2 regions of the Micromonospora schwarzwaldensis genome follow, and region 1 is predicted to be linked to the other one. Evidence: riboswitches for the same ligand, from Rfam matches in the RefSeq annotation. Region 1 holds a riboswitch; the other holds the start of a gene.
What was found. Region 1 has a riboswitch for S-adenosylmethionine ahead of VKK44_RS00395 (aminotransferase class V-fold PLP-dependent enzyme). Riboswitches for the same ligand answer to the same signal wherever they lie in the genome.
Positions count from the first base shown of each region.

Region 2: another riboswitch for S-adenosylmethionine. It lies ahead of VKK44_RS11440 (ABC transporter substrate-binding protein); the one in region 1 lies ahead of VKK44_RS00395 (aminotransferase class V-fold PLP-dependent enzyme).

Region 1 is NZ_CP154796.1:74,712-83,389, reverse strand. It holds partial or broken gene VKK44_RS30925 (ATP-dependent DNA helicase) at 1-592, shown strand, start outside; partial or broken gene VKK44_RS30920 (ATP-dependent DNA helicase) at 704-1,390, shown strand; gene VKK44_RS00415 (AI-2E family transporter) at 1,443-2,741, opposite strand; gene VKK44_RS00410 (GroES family chaperonin) at 2,897-3,244, shown strand; gene VKK44_RS00405 (hypothetical protein) at 3,320-3,487, shown strand; gene VKK44_RS00400 (PrsW family intramembrane metalloprotease) at 3,505-4,956, opposite strand; SAM riboswitch class IV at 4,980-5,101, shown strand; gene VKK44_RS00395 (aminotransferase class V-fold PLP-dependent enzyme) at 5,145-6,407, shown strand; gene VKK44_RS00390 (FUSC family protein) at 6,423-7,655, opposite strand; gene VKK44_RS00385 (HD domain-containing protein) at 7,724-8,359, shown strand; gene VKK44_RS00380 (DUF4031 domain-containing protein) at 8,285-8,638, opposite strand; gene VKK44_RS00375 (FAD-binding oxidoreductase) at 8,670-8,678, shown strand, end outside.
Region 2 is NZ_CP154796.1:2,604,480-2,613,157, forward strand. It holds gene VKK44_RS11415 (extracellular solute-binding protein) at 1-1,247, shown strand, start outside; gene VKK44_RS11420 (ABC transporter permease) at 1,244-2,257, shown strand; gene VKK44_RS11425 (carbohydrate ABC transporter permease) at 2,254-3,174, shown strand; gene VKK44_RS11430 (amino acid ABC transporter ATP-binding protein) at 3,175-3,918, opposite strand; gene VKK44_RS11435 (amino acid ABC transporter permease) at 3,915-4,694, opposite strand; gene VKK44_RS11440 (ABC transporter substrate-binding protein) at 4,733-5,590, opposite strand; SAM riboswitch class IV at 5,835-5,945, opposite strand; gene VKK44_RS11445 (EVE domain-containing protein) at 6,053-6,493, shown strand; gene VKK44_RS11450 (PadR family transcriptional regulator) at 6,534-7,106, shown strand; gene VKK44_RS11455 (acyl-CoA dehydrogenase family protein) at 7,103-8,678, shown strand, end outside.

The DNA of each region.
Region 1 (8,678 bases):
CGTGCCGCCGCACCGGCTGCTCGTCGTGGACGAGGCGCACGAGCTGGCCGACCGGGTCTCCTCGGCGGCCCAGGCCGAGCTGGTGCCGGAGCTGATCGACAGGTCCACCCGACGCGCCCGGCCGCTGCTGCGCCCCGACCACGCCGACCGGCTCACCGAGGCGGGTGACGCGCTGGCCGTGGGGCTGGCCGAGGCACCGGCCGGTCGGCTCACCGCCGGCCTGCCGCCCGCGCTGCGCGAGGCGTGCACGCTGCTCGACTCGGCGACCCGGGCCGCGCTGGAGGCGATCGGCGACGTGAAGGGCGACGACCCCGACCCGGTCCGCAAGCAGCAGGCCAAGGCGGTGCTCGACGAGCTGTCCACCACCGCCCAGCGGTTGCTGGAGGAGGGCGACCACGACGTGGCCTGGGTGGAGAAGCCGGAGAACGGCAGCCGCCGGGCGCTTGTGGTGGCGCCGCTGTCGGTGGCCGGCACGCTCGCCGCCAACCTCTACGACGAGCGCACCGTGGTCGCCACCTCGGCCACCCTGGCGCTGGGCGGGCGCTTCGACACGGTGGCCCGGGCGCTCGGGCTGGAGGCGCCGCCGCCGGCCCCGCCGTCGCCGGCCGCCGCCGCGCTGGCCACCGCTGCCGCCGCCGGCCGCGGCACCGACCCGGCACCGGTGGCGAGCACCGAGGGCAGCCGGGCGGCCATCGGCACCGTACCGGCCACCGAGGGCCCCGGCTGGCGGTCGCTCGACGTCGGCTCGCCGTTCGACTACGCCCGACAGGGCATCCTCTACGTGGCCGCGCACCTGCCCCGCCCCAGCGTCTCCGGGCTGCCCACGGCGGCCGGCGAGGAACTGCTGGCGCTGGTCGGCGCGCTCGGTGGGCGTACCCTCGGGCTCTTCTCCTCCCGGCGGGCCGCGCAGCAGGCGGCGGAGCTGGTTCGCGCGCGGACCGACCTGCCCGTGCTGCTTCAGGGCGAGGAGGCGTTGCCGCTGCTGGTCCGCCGCTTCCGGCAGGAGCGGGAGAGCTGCCTGTTCGGGGTGATGTCGCTCTGGCAGGGGGTGGACGTGCCGGGCGATGCCTGCCAGCTCGTGGTGATCGACCGGCTGCCGTTCCCCCGGCCCGACGAGCCGCTCGCCGCCGCCCGGGCGGCGGCGGTGGACGCGGGCGGCGGCTCCGGGTTCGCGGCGGTCAGCGTGCCGATCGCGGCGGTCCGGCTGGCGCAGGGCGTGGGCCGGCTGATCCGGGCCACCGGCGACCGGGGCGTGGTGGCGGTGCTCGACTCGCGGCTGGAGACGGCGCGCGGCTACGGCCCGTTCCTGCGCCGGTCGCTGCCGCCGTTCTGGTACACGACCCGCCCCGAGGTGGCCCGGGGCGCGCTGGAGCGGCTGGCCAAGAGTTGACGCCCGCGCCTCCCCGGGCGGGGTGACGCGGGCGTCGGCGGATCGGGTCGGGTCAGGGCGCCTGGGAGGCGACCACCACCGCGTCCGGCGGGGTGTCCGGCACGGTACGCGCGGCGAGCCGGCGGACCGCGGTGTTGAGCACGGCGATCAGCGGCACCGAGACCAGCGCGCCGGCGATGCCGGCCAGCACCACACCGGCGGCGATGCCGATGATCACGGCGAGCGGGTGGATGGCCACCGCGCGGCCCATGATCAGCGGCTGGAGCACGTGGCCCTCGATCTGCTGCACGCCGACGACCACGCCCAGGATGATCAGGGCGGTCACCGGGCCGCTGTCGACGAGCGCCACCAGCACGGCCACCACGCCGGACAGGAACGCACCGACGATCGGGATGAACGCGCCCAGGAAGACCAGCGCGGCCAGCGGGAACGCGAACGGGATGTCGAAGACGACCAGGAAGATGCCGATGCCCACGGCGTCGATGAACGCGACCAGCACGGTGGCCCGCACGTACGCGCCGAGCGTCGCCCACGACGCGCGCCCGGCGTCGTCGACCTTCCAGCGCGCGGCCACCGGCAGCAGCCGGACCAGGAACCGCCAGATGTTGTTGCCGTCGCGGAGGAAGAAGAACGTCGCGAAGAGCACCAGGACGGTGCCGGTGAGCACCTCGGCGAGCGTCGCGGCGGTGCTGAGCGCGCCGCTGGTGAACCGCTCGGTGTTGCCGTTGATCCAGGTCTGCGCCTCGTTGATGTAGCGGTCGAGCTGGCTGTCGGACAGGTGCAGCGGCCCGGTCTTGAACCAGTTCTGGATCTGCCGGACACCCTGCGACGACTTCTCGCTCAGCTCCGGCACGCCCTGGATGAACTCGTTGACCACCAGCGTGAGCGTGCCGATCACCGCGGCCAGACCGCCGACCAGCACCACGCCGGTCGCCAGCGAGCGGGGGAACCGGGCCTTCAGCAGCCAGCCGACCGCCGGGGCGAGCAGCGCCGAGAGCAGCAGCGCGACGGTCAGCGGGATGATCACGATGCTGATCGTGCCGACGATCTTGAGCAGGGCCCAGGTGACGATGCCGATCACGAGCAGTCGCCAGCACCAGGCGGCGGCGATGCGCAGCGCGTGCGGCACCTCGGTGTCGTCCCGGCTGACCGTCGAGGAGTGCATCGCGGCCGGCGGCGGGGCGCCCAGCACGGTCGCCGACGACGACGCCGCCGGACCCGGTGAGGTGGGCGACGCGACGCCCGCGTCCTCCGGCGTGGCGTCGGCCCCGAACTGGCGGGACCGGGCCGACTCACGGCCCGTCTCGTACGCGCGGCGGAGTCGTCCGCGCATCCGCTCGAAGCGGCTCAAGCGCACCTCCCGCACAGTTGGTCCACCCACGTCACAGGGGGGGACAGGATACGTCCGACCGCCCCACCCTAGGGCGGTCCCGCCACACATTGCCCCGCCGCCGCTCCCGGCAACCACGACGGAAGCGGCCGATCGGCACGCGGTAGCGTCTTCGCGTGACCGCCGACCAGAGTCTCGACGCCGGGCTGCCCATCCGCCTGCTGCACGACCGCGTGCTGGTGCGTACCGAAGGCGGTGAGGGGGAACGCCGCTCCACCGCCGGCATCGTGATCCCGGCGACCGCGGCGGTCGGCAAACGGCTCGCCTGGGCCACCGCGGTCGGCGTGGGGCCGCACGTACGCTCGATCGTGGCCGGGGACCGGGTGCTCTTCGACCCGGACGACCGCTCCGAGGTCGAGCTGCACGGCCGGGCCTACGTGCTGCTGCGCGAGCGCGACGTGCACGCGGTGGCGGCGGAACGGGTGGAGGACAGCGCGACCGGCTCCACCGGGCTCTACCTCTAGGGCCCGCCCCGAGCGCCGTTTGCGGCGCTGCCCGGCGGGAAGCCCAGGCACCTCAGTGCGCCCTGGGGAGGGACCATGCCGATCGTGATCAAGAGGATTCTCGCCTGGGGGTTCCTCGCGTTCCTGATCTACTTCATGGCGTTCCGGCCGGACGGCGCGGCGCAGCTGTTCCGGGGGATCGGGGCCGCACTGATGGCCATCGCCCAGGGGCTCGGCGACTTCCTCACCGGCCTGATGGCCTGACCCCACCCCGTGCGGGCTCAGCCGTGCGGGTGCCAGGCGTGCGGGCCGTAGCCCGGGGGCGGGGGCGGCGGGGCCAGCACCACCGGGATCGGCACCACCGGCTCGTCCGGCGCCTCGACGGCCCGCCGGGAGCCGTCCGGGAACCGCAGGTGGTAGCGCTGCCCGTCCCAGACGCCGACCGGCGCCTGCGGGTCGCGGCCGACGAAGAACGACCGGTACGCGCTGATCGCGTCCAGCAGTTCCCGTTCCTCCCGTGCCGTCCGGTCCCGCTCGGCGGGCTTGCGGTCCAGCCCCCGGCGCATCCCGTCCCGCAGCAACGCCAGCCGGGTCGCGGCGAACTGGTAGCCCCGCATCGCCCTCACGCCGCCGTCGCCGGCCACCCGCCGGGCCCAGGTGCGGGCCGCGTGTCGCCGGCCCAGGCTGCCCAGCGCCGCCACCTCGGGCGGGGTCAGCCAACCCGCCCGGACGTAGTCGGGCAGCGTGCGCTCGGTGAGCCGCCCCTCCCAGGCCCGCAGCCAGACGGCCAGCCCCACCATGCCGAAGAAGATGGGCACCATCACGCCGATGTAGCCGTAGAGCACGATCACCTGCTGCCCGGTGGCCTGGGCCAGTGAGGGCAGCAGGTTCCAGGTGCCGTGCAGCATCATGGCCAGCAACAGGCCGGCGAGCGGGGCGAGGATCCGCACCCGCCGGTCGGCGGTGCGCGCGGCGACGCCCAGCCCGACGCCGGTCATCGAGGTGAACAGCGGGTGGGCGAAGCCGAAGAGCAGGATCCGCACGATGAAGATCGCGATCACCTGCTGCGCGCCGGTGGCCGGGCCGTACTCCTCCACGCCGGTGCGGTAGCCGTACCCGCCCAGGTAGAGGATGTTCTCGACCATGGCGAAGCCGACCGCGGAGAGCCCGCAGTAGACCAGGCCGTCGGTGATCCCGGAGAACTCCCGGCGCCGGAAGATCAGCAGCAGGATCGGGCCGGCCGCCTTGGTCAGCTCCTCGATGAACGGCGCGACCAGGACGGCGGTCAGCGCGGCGGGCAACCCGTTGTCCTCGAACAGCCGCGCCCCGGTCTCGTTGACCAGCAGCGAGATGGCGGTGGAGACGAACGCGCCCCAGGCGAAGCAGAAGATCAGGTATTTCAGCGGCTCGGGCTCGTAGCGGTCGAGCCAGAGGAAGCAGGACACCAGCACCGGCACCGGCAGGATCGCCGCGATCACGCCGACCAGCAGCGCCTCCGCGCCCAGGCTCTCGCCCAGCGTGAAAACCATGAACAGCGCGCCGGCCGCGATCAGCAGCACCACCGCGGCCAGCGCCAGGAAACGCCGCCAGCCGAGCCGGCGCAGCGGCATCCGCGGCGTCGGCGCCCCGGGCGGCGGGACGGCGGGCGCGGGCGGCGGCGGCAGTGCTCCGCCGGGCGGGGTGACGGCCATGCGGTCAGCGTAGCCACCCGCGCCCCACTGGTCCGGCCGCATCGTGACGGCTATGCTGCCGGGCAGGTCACGAGCGCCAGCGTCAAGCCCCGGCTTGCTGGCCGGCAACCCTCGTCGAGTTCGCGGTGGGGTGCCCCGGGTGATGACCGGGCCCAGCGCCGCGTCGCGTGCTGGGCAAGCGCGGACCCCGTCCCGGCACCCGGGGTCCCCTGTGACCCGGAGGCTCCGCCATGACCGTCACCCTCGTACCCGCCCTGCCCACGCTGCCCACGCCGGTCCGGCCGGACCCGCTCGGCGTGCTCGGCGTACCGGGAGAGATCAACCTGGACCACGCCGCCAGCGCGCCGTGCGCGCGGGCCGCGGCCGACGCGGTGGCCGAGCTGTTGCCCTGGTACGCGAGCGTGCACCGCGGCGCGGGCGCGCTGTCGCGGCGCTGCACGCTGGCCTACGAGCGGGCCCGGCAGACCGTGGCGGACTTCGTCGGCGCGCGTCCCACCGACCATGTGATCTTCACCCGGAACACCACCGACGCGGTGAACCTGCTGGCCCGGGCGCTGCCCGCCGGTACCACGGTGGTCACGTTCGGCGGCGAGCACCACGCGAACCTGCTCCCCTGGCCGCGCGGCTCGGTCCGGCTGCCGGTGCCGGCCAGCCCGGCCGACGCGGTCCGGTCGCTGGGCCTGGCGCTGGGTGAGCTGGCCCGCGACGCCCGGCCCGGCCGGCCGGTGCTGGTCGCGGTGACCGGCGCCAGCAACGTCACCGGCGAGTGCTGGCCGGTCGCCGAGCTGGCCCGGGTGGCCCACCGGCACGGCGCCCGCATCCTGGTGGACGCCGCCCAGTTGGCCCCGCACGCGCCGGTCGACCTGACCGCGCTGGACGTCGACTACCTGGCGCTCTCCGGCCACAAGCTGTACGCCCCGTTCGGCGCCGGCGTGCTGGCCGGGCGGGCGGACTGGCTGGACGCCGCCCCGCCGTACCTGGCCGGCGGCGGGGCCACGGGTCACGTCGGCGCGGCCACCCACCAGGTGCGCTGGGTGACCGGCCCGGCCCGGCACGAGGGCGGCACCCCGAACCTGCTCGGCGCGGTGGCGCTGGCGGCGGTCTGCGCGGCGTTCGCGGCGGCGGACCGGACCGCGCTGCACGCCCGGGAGCAGGCGCTGCTGGCCCGGCTACGGTCCGGTCTGGCCGCGCTGCCGGGCGTGGTGGAGCTGCGCACGTTCGGCCCGGACGCGCCCCGGGTCGGCATCGTCAGCTTCGTGGTCGCCGGGCGGGACTCCGCCGAGGTGGCCGCGCACCTGGCGGCCCGGCACCGGATCGGCGTCCGGGACGGCCTGTTCTGCGCCCATCCGCTGACCCGCCGCCTGCTGACCGAGGCCGCCGCCCGGTCCGCCCGCACCGACCTGCCTCCCACCGCCCTGCGCGCGAGCCTCGGCCTGGGCACCACCACCCACGAGATCGACACCCTCCTGACCGCCCTCACTTCCCTCCCCTGACCCCGGCCCCGGGGGTCAGCCGACGGGAGGGGCGGTGGGGGGAGCGTCGGAGGGCTGGTTCTCTCCGTGGAACGCCTGCCGGACCAGGCGGTTCGCCTCCTCCTGGTCGATGCCGGAGGCGACCATCAGGTCGCTGGCCGCGGTCCGCACCTGGGCGATCACCACGCTGCCGGAGAAGCCGACCCCCTGGGCGTACGCCCGGCCGGCCTCGCTGACCGCGCGCAGCGCCCGCTCCCGGGCCTGTTCCGGCTCCTTGCCAGCGGCGAACTCGTGCCGGAGCAGGCGTACCGACTCGGCGAGATGGGCGACGGAGTCGGGCATCGGCTCGGGGACCGGCTCCTCGTCCTCGATCATCGTGACCGCGCGGCGGATCAGTGTGCCGCTGTTGCGCATCGCCCGGTCGATCGGCTCGGCCGCCTCCGCGTAGTGGGTCAGCTCGCTGCGCCGGTGCCAGCGGGCCGGCGAGATGGTGGTGGTCTCCTTGGCGCCCTCGATCGCCTCGCCGAGCGCGGCCAGTTCCTCCTTGTTCTCCCGGAGCCGGAACAGCGCCCGCTGGGCCGCGCCCCGGTCCCGGTTGCGCAGCGCCTCGGCGCACGTGTCGAGCTGCGCGGCGAGCAGGTCCAGCGCGGGTCGGGCGGCCCGGTTGATCACCCGGAGCGGGTTGAGCGGGAGCAGGACGGCGGTCACCAGCAGCGCGATGCTGCCGCCGATGAAGGCGTCGACGAAGCGCGGGAACTCGATGTTCTCGGTGGACGGGCTGAGCGTCACGATCAGCACCGCGGTGGCCGCCGCCTGGATGACGATGGCCACGCTCGCCCCGGCGAAGATGGTCAGCAGGATCGCCGAGGTCACCACCAGCGCGAGCTGCCAGGCGCCGGTGCCGAGGAAGTAGATCAGCACGTCGCCGACGAGGACGCCGATCGCCACCCCGATGATCAGCTCGACGGTACGCCGGAACCGCTGCCCCACCGAGGCGGCGAGCGTGCCCACCGCGGAGATCGGGGCGAAGACCGGCTGCGGGTTGTGCAGCAGCCGGTGCGAGACCAGGTACGCCAGGCCGGCCGCGAGCCCCGCCTGCAACGCCAGGCCGAACGCGGTCCGGACCCGGTGCAGCCGGTCGTGCAGGGTGGCCTTGCTCCGGTCGCGCAGCTCGTCCACGGCGGCGGCGATCCGTGGCCCGTCGAGGTCGCCCAGCGTCTCGCGCGACGTTATGCGCCGCAGGAACGGCGGTCGTCGGTCCCGGGCCATGGCGGGTACTACCCGTCCCGTCCCCGGTGAATCCTCGCCCCGGCGACGGAGTGGGGCAGACTGCACCGGTGGACGAGTTGACGGCGCGGTGGCGGGCGACGGCCCGGGCGGCCGGCGCGACCGACCCGGACGGCGTGGCGCGGGCCGGGGCGCGGCTGCTGGCCGGCTGGCGGGAGCCGCACCGGCACCACCACACGGAGGAGCACCTGCGGGCGGTGCTCGACGTGGTCGACGCGTACGCCGAACGGGCCCGCCACCCGGACCTGGTCCGGCTCGCGGCGTGGTGCCACGACGCGGTCTACGACCCGCGGGCGGGCGGCGACGCCAACGAGCGGGCCAGCGCCGACCTGGGGGACGCGCTGCTCACCGCCGTCGGGCTGCCGGCCACGGCGGTGACCGGGGTACGCCGCCTGGTGCTGCTCACCGCCGGCCACGCGGTCGGGCCGGACGACCCGGACGGGGCGCTGCTCTGCGACGCCGACCTGGCGGTGCTGGCCGCCGCACCGGACGACTACGACCGGTACGCCGCCGCGATCCGCCGCGAGTACGCCCACGTCCCGGAGCCGGACTTCCGGGCCGGCCGGGCCGCCGTGCTGCGGCACCTGCTCGCCCTGCCGGCGCTCTACCGGCTACCCGAGCCGCACGCCCGCTGGGAGCACCGGGCCCGCGCCAACCTGGGTCGGGAGCTGAGCGGCCTCACCTGAGCCACGGCCGGGCAGCCGGGCGGCCCGGGGCTTCGGGCGGCGCAGCCCGGCGTCCCGCAGCAGGCGGACGATCTCGCGGGACGGGACCACCGTCGCGCCCAGCCAGACCGCCACCCGGAACCGCTCGGCGGGCAGGTCGTAGTGGTCCCGGTCGAAGCCGCGCCGGCCGGCGCCGAGCAGCTCGGCGAAGGCGTGCAGCTCCGCGAAGGAGACGTCGCTGATCAGGTGCGACCAGAGCCGGCCGCGCCAGGGCACCGCGGGCGGGTCCAGGTAGAGCATCGTTCCAAAGTACGCCGGTAGCCTTCCCGGCATGGCTGCC
Region 2 (8,678 bases), 2.5 Mb from region 1:
AGCTCAACGCCATGCTCAGCGCCCGCGACGTGCCGGAGCTGCTCTGCGTGCCGAGCTGGGAGGTGGAGAAGATCCCGCGCTTCGCCGAGGCGATCAAGGCGCTCTTCGAGGACCTCACCGACCACCTCCGGGGCGACGCCGCGAACGCGTACCCGATGCTGGCCAGCTTCCCGACCGGGGCCTGGCGCCAGGCGGTGTGGAACGAGCGGCTGATGTCCGTGCCCAATCCCACGGACGGGCCGTTCCCCTGGGCGCTGTTCGCCCGCAAGGACCTGCTCGACGCGCGCGGCCTGGGGGTGCCGACCAACCTCGAGGAGCTGCTGACCGCGGCCAGGCAGGTCACCGACCCGGCTCGCAAGGTGTGGGCCTTCGACGACGTCTTCGCCATGATCCAGATGTTCCACCGGGTGCCCGGCGCCAACCAGGGGTGGCGGCTGCGCTCCGACGGGACGCCGGAGTTCAAGTACGAGACGCCGGAGTTCCGCCAGGCGCTCGAGGTGATGGCCAAGATCTACAAGGACGGCCTGGTCCACCCGGACATCGTGGCCAGCCGCGGCGCGGACGCCAAGCAGTTGTTCGCCAAGAACGGCGCCATCGTGTTCAAGCAGGACGGCATCGGCTTCTGGCAGGGCGCCCAGGCCGAGCACCAGAAGACCAACCCGAAGTTGAACATCCAGCCGGTGCCGATCTTCTCCGCCACCGGCGGCGACCCGCTGGTCTGGGGCGAGGACAAGCCCATCTCGTTCACCTTCGTCAGGAAGGGCCTCGGCAAGGAGCGGGTCCAGGAGCTGCTGCGCGTCATCAACTGGTGCTCCGCGCCGCTGGGCAGCCAGGAGGCCCAGCTCCGGGACTTCGGCGTCGAGGGCAAGCACCACACCAAGTCGCCGAACGGGCCGGTCAAGACCGACCTGGCGTTCAAGGAGATCGCCAACCAGTACTTCTTCATCAGCGGTCGCAACCCCACCATCGGGCCGTACCCGGACACCCCCCGCTACGTGCCGGACGTGCTGAACTACTCCAACCAGATGGTCAAGTTCCTGGAGCGCAACCCCTGGGCCGGGGTCAAGCTGGAGATGCCGGCCGCCTACAAGGCCAACCAGGTGCCGACGGAGGACAAGTTCACCGACGTGCTGCGCGGTCGACGCCCGCTCGGCGACGTGGACGCCATCGTCGCGGAGTGGAAGACCAACGGCGGCGAGGAAGCCCGCAAGCTGCTCGCCGACTCGCTGCCCAAGGCGGCCAAGTGAGCGAGCCGGCCGTCGCGGTCGGGCCCGAGCGGGCCCGACCCGACGACCCGGTCGCACCGGCCCGCACGCCCCGCCGTCGCCGGGTGCCGCTGGGCAGCCGGCTGCGCCGCGACTGGCAGTTGCTGGCCATGGTGGCGCCCGGCTTCCTGGTGTTGCTGATCTTCAGCTACCTGCCGATCGCCGGCAACGTCATCGCGTTCCAGGACTACAACCCGTACCTGGGCGACAATCCGTGGCAGGCGTTCACGCACAGCAACTGGATCGGCTTCGGCCAGTTCCAGCTCCTCTTCGACGACCCGGCGTTCTGGGACGCGTTCCGCAACACGCTCGCCATCACCGGGTTCCAGCTCGTGTTCTTCTTCCCGCTGCCGATCCTGCTCGCGGTGATGCTGCACAACCTGCTCTCCAGCCGGCTGCGCGGCCTCGTCCAGACCATCGTCTACCTGCCGCACTTCTTCAGCTGGGTGCTGGTGATCAGCTTCTTCGTCGCCATGCTCGGCGGCGCGGGGCTGCTGGCCCAGACCATGCGCGACGCCGGTGTGCAGCCGTGGAACGTGATGACCAACCCGGACACGTTCATCGTCCTGGTCACCGCCGAGGCGGTCTGGAAGGACGTGGGCTGGGGCACCATCGTGTTCCTCGCCGCGCTGTCCACCATCGACCAGAGCCTCTACGAGGCCGCCGCCGCGGACGGCGCCGGCCGGTGGCGACGGCTCTGGCACATCACGCTGCCCGGCCTGCGTCCGGTGATCGTGCTGCTGCTGATCCTGCGCCTCGGTGACGCGCTCTCGGTCGGCTTCGAACAGTTCCTGCTGCAACGCGACGCGGTCGGCCGGCAGGCCGCCGAGGTGCTCGACACCTTCGTCTACCACTTCTCCATCGCCACCGGGAACTACGGCTACGGCGCGGCGGCCGGCCTGTTCAAGGCCGTCGTCGGCCTGGTGCTGATCCTGGCCGCGAACCGGGTGGCGCACCTGCTCGGCGAACGAGGGATCTACTCGAAGTCATGACCGTGATCATCCGACGGCCGCCGCGCGCGCGGCCCCACCGCCCGGTGTGGGAGGAACGCCCCACCCGCGTCGGCCAGGCGCTCAAGGCCACCCTGCTCACCCTGCTGGTGCTCGGCGTCCTCTTCCCGCTCTGGGTGGTCCTGGTGACCAGCCTCTCGTCGCGCCGGACGATCGCCGACGCGGGCGGCCTGGTGGTGGTGCCGAAGGGCATCGACACCTCGGCCTACGCCACCATCTTCGCCGGCGGCGCGGTCACCCGGGCACTGTGGATCAGCACGCTGGTCACCGTCTGCGGCACCGCGATCGCGCTGACCGTCACCGTGCTGGCCGCGTACGGGTTGTCCCGGCCGGGCACGCTGGGGCACCGCTGGCTGCTGGCGTACTTCCTGATCCCGTTCCTGGTCTACCCGCCGCTCGTGCCGCGCTACCTGGTGGTCACCGGGCTCGGGCTCAAGGACACCATCTGGGCGCTGGTGCTGCCGTCCGCGATCAGCGTGTTCAACCTGGTGGTGGTGCGCGGCTTCTTCCAGGGCATCCCGCAGGAGCTGCTGGACAGCGCGCGCATCGACGGGGCCAGTGACTTCCGGACGCTGGGCCGCATCGTGCTGCCGCTGTCCCGCGCGGTCGTCGCCGTGGTCGGGCTCTTCTACGCGGTCGGCTACTGGAACGTCTGGTTCGACGCGCTGCTGTTCATCGACCGCAACGACATGTACCCGATCCAGCGGGTGTTGCAGAGCTACCTGCTGGCCGGGCAGGCGCCGCACACCTCCGGCGCGGCCAGCGGGGTGACCATGCCGCCGACCGAGGCGATCAAGATGGCGGTGGTGGTGCTGACCGTCGCGCCGATCGTCGCGGTCTACCCGTTCATCCAGCGGCACTTCATCAAGGGGGTGCTGATCGGCGCCGTCAAGGGCTGATCAGAGCACCTGGGACAGGAACCGCCGCAGCCGGGGATGCTCAGGCGCCTCGAACACGGCGGCCGGCGGCCCGGCCTCCAGCACCACACCGGCGTCCATGAACGCGACCGTGTCGGCGACGGTGCGGGCGAAGCCCATCTCGTGCGTGACCACCACCATGGTCATGCCGGCGGCGGCGAGATCCGCCATCACCGCGAGCACGCCCTTGACCAGCTCCGGGTCCAGCGCCGAGGTGGCCTCGTCGAAGAGCATCACCTGCGGGCGCAGCGCGAGCGCGCGGGCGATGGCCACGCGCTGCTGCTGACCGCCGGAGAGTTGCGCCGGCCGGGCGTCGGCCTTCGCGGCGAGCCCGACCAGGTCGAGCTGGGCCCGGGCCACCGCCACCGCCTCGTCCTGGTCGAGTTTCTTCAGCTTCCGCAGCGCGAGCGTGACGTTGCGCAGCACGCTCAGGTGGGGGAAGAGGTTGAACTGCTGGAACACCATGCCGATCCGCTGCCGCAGCGCGTCCGGGTCGTCGCGCAGCACGCTGCGCCCGTCCAGCAGCACGTCGCCCCGGTCCGGCTCGATCAGCCGGTTGACGGCGCGCAGCAGGGTGGACTTCCCGGAGCCGGACGGTCCGATCACGCACGCCGTGCCGCCCCGGGCCACGTCCAGGTCCGCCCCGCGCAGCACCCGGTGCGCGCCGAACGCCAGGTGCACGTCGCGGACGGCGAGGCTGACCGAGGTGACGGTGTCCGTGCTCATCGCGGGTCCCTTCCGTTCGGGGTGACGCCGGCCGGCGTCAGGTCGGTGTCGGGCTCGGGTGGCGGGGCGGCCGGGCGGCCCTGGCGCAGCCGCCGGTCCAGCCAGTTGACGGCGTGTGTCAGCGGCACGGTCAGCAGCAGGTAGAACAGGCCGGCCAGCAGCAGCGCGGACTGGTTGCCGGTGTTCGCCGCGTAGTCCTGGCCGATCCGGAACAGCTCCCGCTGGCTGGCCAGCAGGCCGAGGAAGTAGACCAGGCTGGAATCCTTGATCAACGCGATGAGCTGGTTGACCCAGGCGGGCAGGACCCGGCGTACGCCCTGCGGAATGATCACCAGCCGCATCGACTCGGCCCAGGAGAAGCCGAGCGCCCGGGCGCCCTCCAACTGGGCGGCCTCCACGCTCAGGATGCCGGCCCGGAAGATCTCGCCGAGATAGGCGGCGGCGATCAGCGACAGCGCCAGCACGCCGAGCGGGTAGGGGTTGGGCCCCCAGACCTCCATGCCCAGCGGCGCCAGACCGACGCCGATGAGCAGGATCGTGGCCGCGGCCGGCAGGCCGCGGAACACGTCGGTGTAGACCCGGGCCGGCCACCGCAACCAGCGGGTACGCGAGATGCCGGCGACCGCCAGCAGCATGCCCAGCACCGAGCCGAGCAGGGCGGCGGAGACCGCCAGGATCAGCGTGTTGGGCAGCCCGACGGTCAGCATCTCGGGCAGCGCCTCGCGCATCGAGTCCCCGTCGAAGAACGTCTCCCAGAGGGTGCGCAGTGGATCCATCGTTCCTCCGTCCGCCCCGCTCGAATCCGGCTGTCCGCTCAGGAGGCGGCCGACGGCGAGGGCGCCGCCACCGAGCCGCTGCCGGGCGTGAAGTCGGCCGGGATCGGCCGGCCCGGGTAGTACTGCTCCTGGAGGCGGCTCCAGGTGCCGTCCGCGATCACCTCGTCGAGGCCCTTGTTCAGCGCCTCCCGCAGCCTGTCGTTGCCCTTCGCCACCGCGTACGCGGTCGGGGCCGGGCTGAGCTGCTTGGCGGCGACCCTGATCCGGCCGTTGCTGTCGGCGGCGGACTTGTCACCGATCTCGGCCGGGGCGATCCAGGCGTCGGCGGTGCCGGCCTTGAGCTGGTTGACCGCACCGTTGTAGTCGGGCACGCGCACCGGGTCGAGGTTCTGCCTCGTGGCGAAGTCGTCCTGCACGGTGCCCTGGACCACCACCACGCGCTTGCCGGCGAGCTGGTCGAAGCCGGTGATCGCGGAGCCGGCCGGCACGTCCAGGCCGAAGTAGCCGAAGTCGTAGCCGTTGCCGAAGTCGACGGTCTTCTTCCGCGCCTCGGTGACCGTGATCGAGGAGCTGCCCACGTCGAACTTGCGGTTGTTCACCTGGGAGAGCAGGGCGGAGAAGTCGGTGCCGACGAACTCCACCGTCAGGCCGACCTTGCCGGCGACGGCGCGCAGCAGGTCGTTGTCGAAGCCGGTGAACTCGCCGTCCTTGAGGTAGACGTTCGGCGGGGCGTCGGTGAGCGTGCCGGCCCGGATCACACCGGGCTGGAGCAGGCCGTACGGGTTGTGGGTCCGGTCGGCGGCGTCACCGCCGCCGCAGGCGGTCAGCGCGGTGGCGGCGAGCGCGGCGGCGGCGCCGAGCGCGGCGACGCGGGTCAGGGCGGTACGGATACGCACGATCTCTCTCCAGTGTGGATGGACACGCGGGACGCGTGCCGGTGCCGGCGCCGCCGGGCACGGCGGAGCCGGAAGGGGTGGATCGGGGAAGGGTGGAGCGCTCGTTCAGCGCGCGTCGCGACAGCGGTCGCTGCACACCCGCATCAGGTCGACGTGGCGGCGCGTGACCAGCATGAGGCGGGTCGGAACGAGGGGCGGTGCGAACATCGGGTCTCCCTGGCCGGTTGGTGCTGACCTGGGTGCCAGGCCACGCTTGCGCCGGCTGTCGCCGGCGCCTGGTCCTCACCCGGAGCACCCCACCGTGGCGGAGGGTTGCCGGCCAGCGAGCCGGGGCTTGACGCTGGCGCTCATGACCTGCCGAAAGGCTAGCAGCACCGGTGCGCCGGTCGTCCAGCCGTTATGACCACCCTCACGGCCGTGCCTTACCGGGCGGCTCCGGCCGCCGGGACGCAGAATGGCCGGATGACCTCCCCGCGGGTGACCCTCGACGATCTCGGCGCCTGGCTGATCAAGGGCAACGCGGAGAAGGTGGACCTGGCCGCCCGGTTCGCCGCCGATCCGCGGGTGACCGGCTGGTGCGTGCGTCCCGGCTACCGGGTCCGGCTGATGCGCGCCGGCCAGCCGGTGGTGTTCTGGGCCAGCGGCAGTCGGGGCCGGGCGCCGTACGGCGTGTGGGGCGTGGGCCGGGTGGCCGGCGTGCCGCGTCCGGGGGAGCCGGGCGGGCCGTGGACGCTGCCGCTGGACCTGACCGTCCTCGACGAGCCGTTCCGGGTGCGCCGTGCCGTGCTGCGGGCCGACCTCCGGCTGGCCGGCGCGGAGGTCTTCCGGCAGCCGCAGGCGTCGAACCCCTCCTACCTGACCGTGGCGCAGTTCGCCGCCGTGCGGGAGTACCTGCCCGGCTAGGGTCTTGCTATGCAACAAAGTGCATAGCAAGATGGCCGGCATGTCGCTGGAGCACGCCATCCTCGTCTCGCTGCTGGAGCAACCCGCCTCCGGCTACGAGCTGGCACGTCGCTTCGACCGCTCGATCGGCCGCTTCTGGACCGCCACCCACCAGCAGATCTACCGTGTGCTCAAGCAGATGGCCGGGGACGACCGGATCACCGGCGTCGAGGTCGGCCAGGAGGGCCTGCCGGACAAGACGGTCTGGTCGGTCACCCCGGCCGGCCGGGCCGCGCTCGTCGGCTGGCTGCACGCCCCGGTGCGCCCGGAGGCGGTCCGGCACGAACTGGCCGTCAAGATCCGCGGCGCCGCGTTCGACGACGCCGCCGGCCGCGCCACCCTGGTCGCCGAGGTCGAGCGCTACCGCGCCGACCACGAGGGCGTCCTCGCCGGCTACCTGGCCGGCGAACGCCGCGACTTCCCGGACGCCGTCGCACCCGACGCCCGCGCGGCGCTCCAGCACGTGGTGCTGCGCGGCGGCATCGCGTACGAGCGGATGGTGCTGACCTGGCTGGACGACGTCCTGGCCACCCTCCGCGCCCTCGACCCCGACCCGGAAAGGCCCGCCACGTGAGCGACCCGCTGCTGTTCCACCCGCACCGCTACGACCCCGCCGACCTGGACGACACGTCACGCCGGCTGCTGCGGGCCACGATCGACTGGTTCGAGACGCGGGGCAAGCGCGCGCTCGTCGAGAGCTACCACGCCCGCGAGTGGTACGCCGACTTCCTCGACTTCGCCGCCCGGGAAGGGCTCTTCGCCACGTTCCTCACCCCGTCCGCCGACGGCGGCGGCGACGCCGACAAGCGCTGGGACACCGCCCGCAACGCGGCGCTCAGCGAGATCCTCGGCTTCTACGGGCTCGGCTACTGGTACACCTGGCAGGTCACCGTGCTCGGCCTCGGGCCGGTGTGGCAGAGCGGCAACGCCGCCGCCCGGGCCCGCGCCGCCGAGCTGCTCGACCAGGGCCACGTGATGGCGTTCGGCCTCTCCGAACGGCCGCACGGCGCCGACATCTACGCCACCGACATGCTGCTCACCCCCGACGACGCGGGCGGCTTCCGGGCCACCGGCGGCAAGTACTACATCGGCAACGGCAACGTCGCCGGCCTGGTCTCGGTCTTCGGCCGGCGCGCCGACGTCGAAGGCCCCGAGGGGTACGTGTTCTTCGCCGCCGACAGCCGGCACCCGGCGTACCGGCTGGTCCGCAACGTGGTCGCCGCCCAGATGTACGTCTCCGAGTTCCGGCTGGAGGACTACCCGGTGCGCGCCGAGGACGTGCTGCACACCGGCCCGGCCGCGTTCGACGCCGCGCTCAACACGGTCAACGTCGGTAAGTTCAACCTCTGCACCGCGTCCGTCGGCATCTGCGAGCACGCCATGTACGAGGCGGTCACCCACGCCCACGGCCGGGTGCTCTACGGCCGGCGGGTCACCGACTTCCCGCACGTGCGCCGCGAGCTGACCGACGCGTACGCCCGGCTGGTCGCGATGAAGCTGTTCAGCGACCGGGCGGTCGACTACTTCCGCTCGGCCGGCCCGGACGACCGGCGGTACCTGCTGTTCAACCCGATGACCAAGATGAAGGTCACCACCGAGGGCGAGAAGGTGATCGACCTGCTCTGGGACGTCATCGCCGCCAAGGGTTTCGAGGCCGACACCTACTTCGACAAGGCCGCCAAGGACATCCGTGGCCTGCCGAAGCTGGAGGGCACCGTGCACGTCAACCTGGCGCTGATCCTCAAGTTCATGCCGAACTATCTGTTCCGGCCGCAGCCCCACCCGGCGGTGCCGACCCGGCGCGACGCGACCGACGACGCGTTCCTGTTCCGGCAGGGCCCGGCCCGTGGCCTCGGCGCGATCCGCTTCCACGACTGGCGCGCCGCGTACGACGCGCACGCCCACCTGCCCACCGTGGCCCGGTTCCGGGAGCAGGCCGACGGCCTGGTCGCGCTGCTCGCCGCACACGCGCCGGACGAGACGCAGCAGCGCGACCTGGACTTCCTGCTCACCATCGGCCAGCTCTTCGCGCTCGTGGTCTACGGGCAGCTCGTCCTGGAACAGGCGGAGCTGACCGGCCTCGATCCGGACCTGCTCGGCGAGATCTTCGACGTGCTGGTCCGGGACTTCTCCGGCTACGCCACCG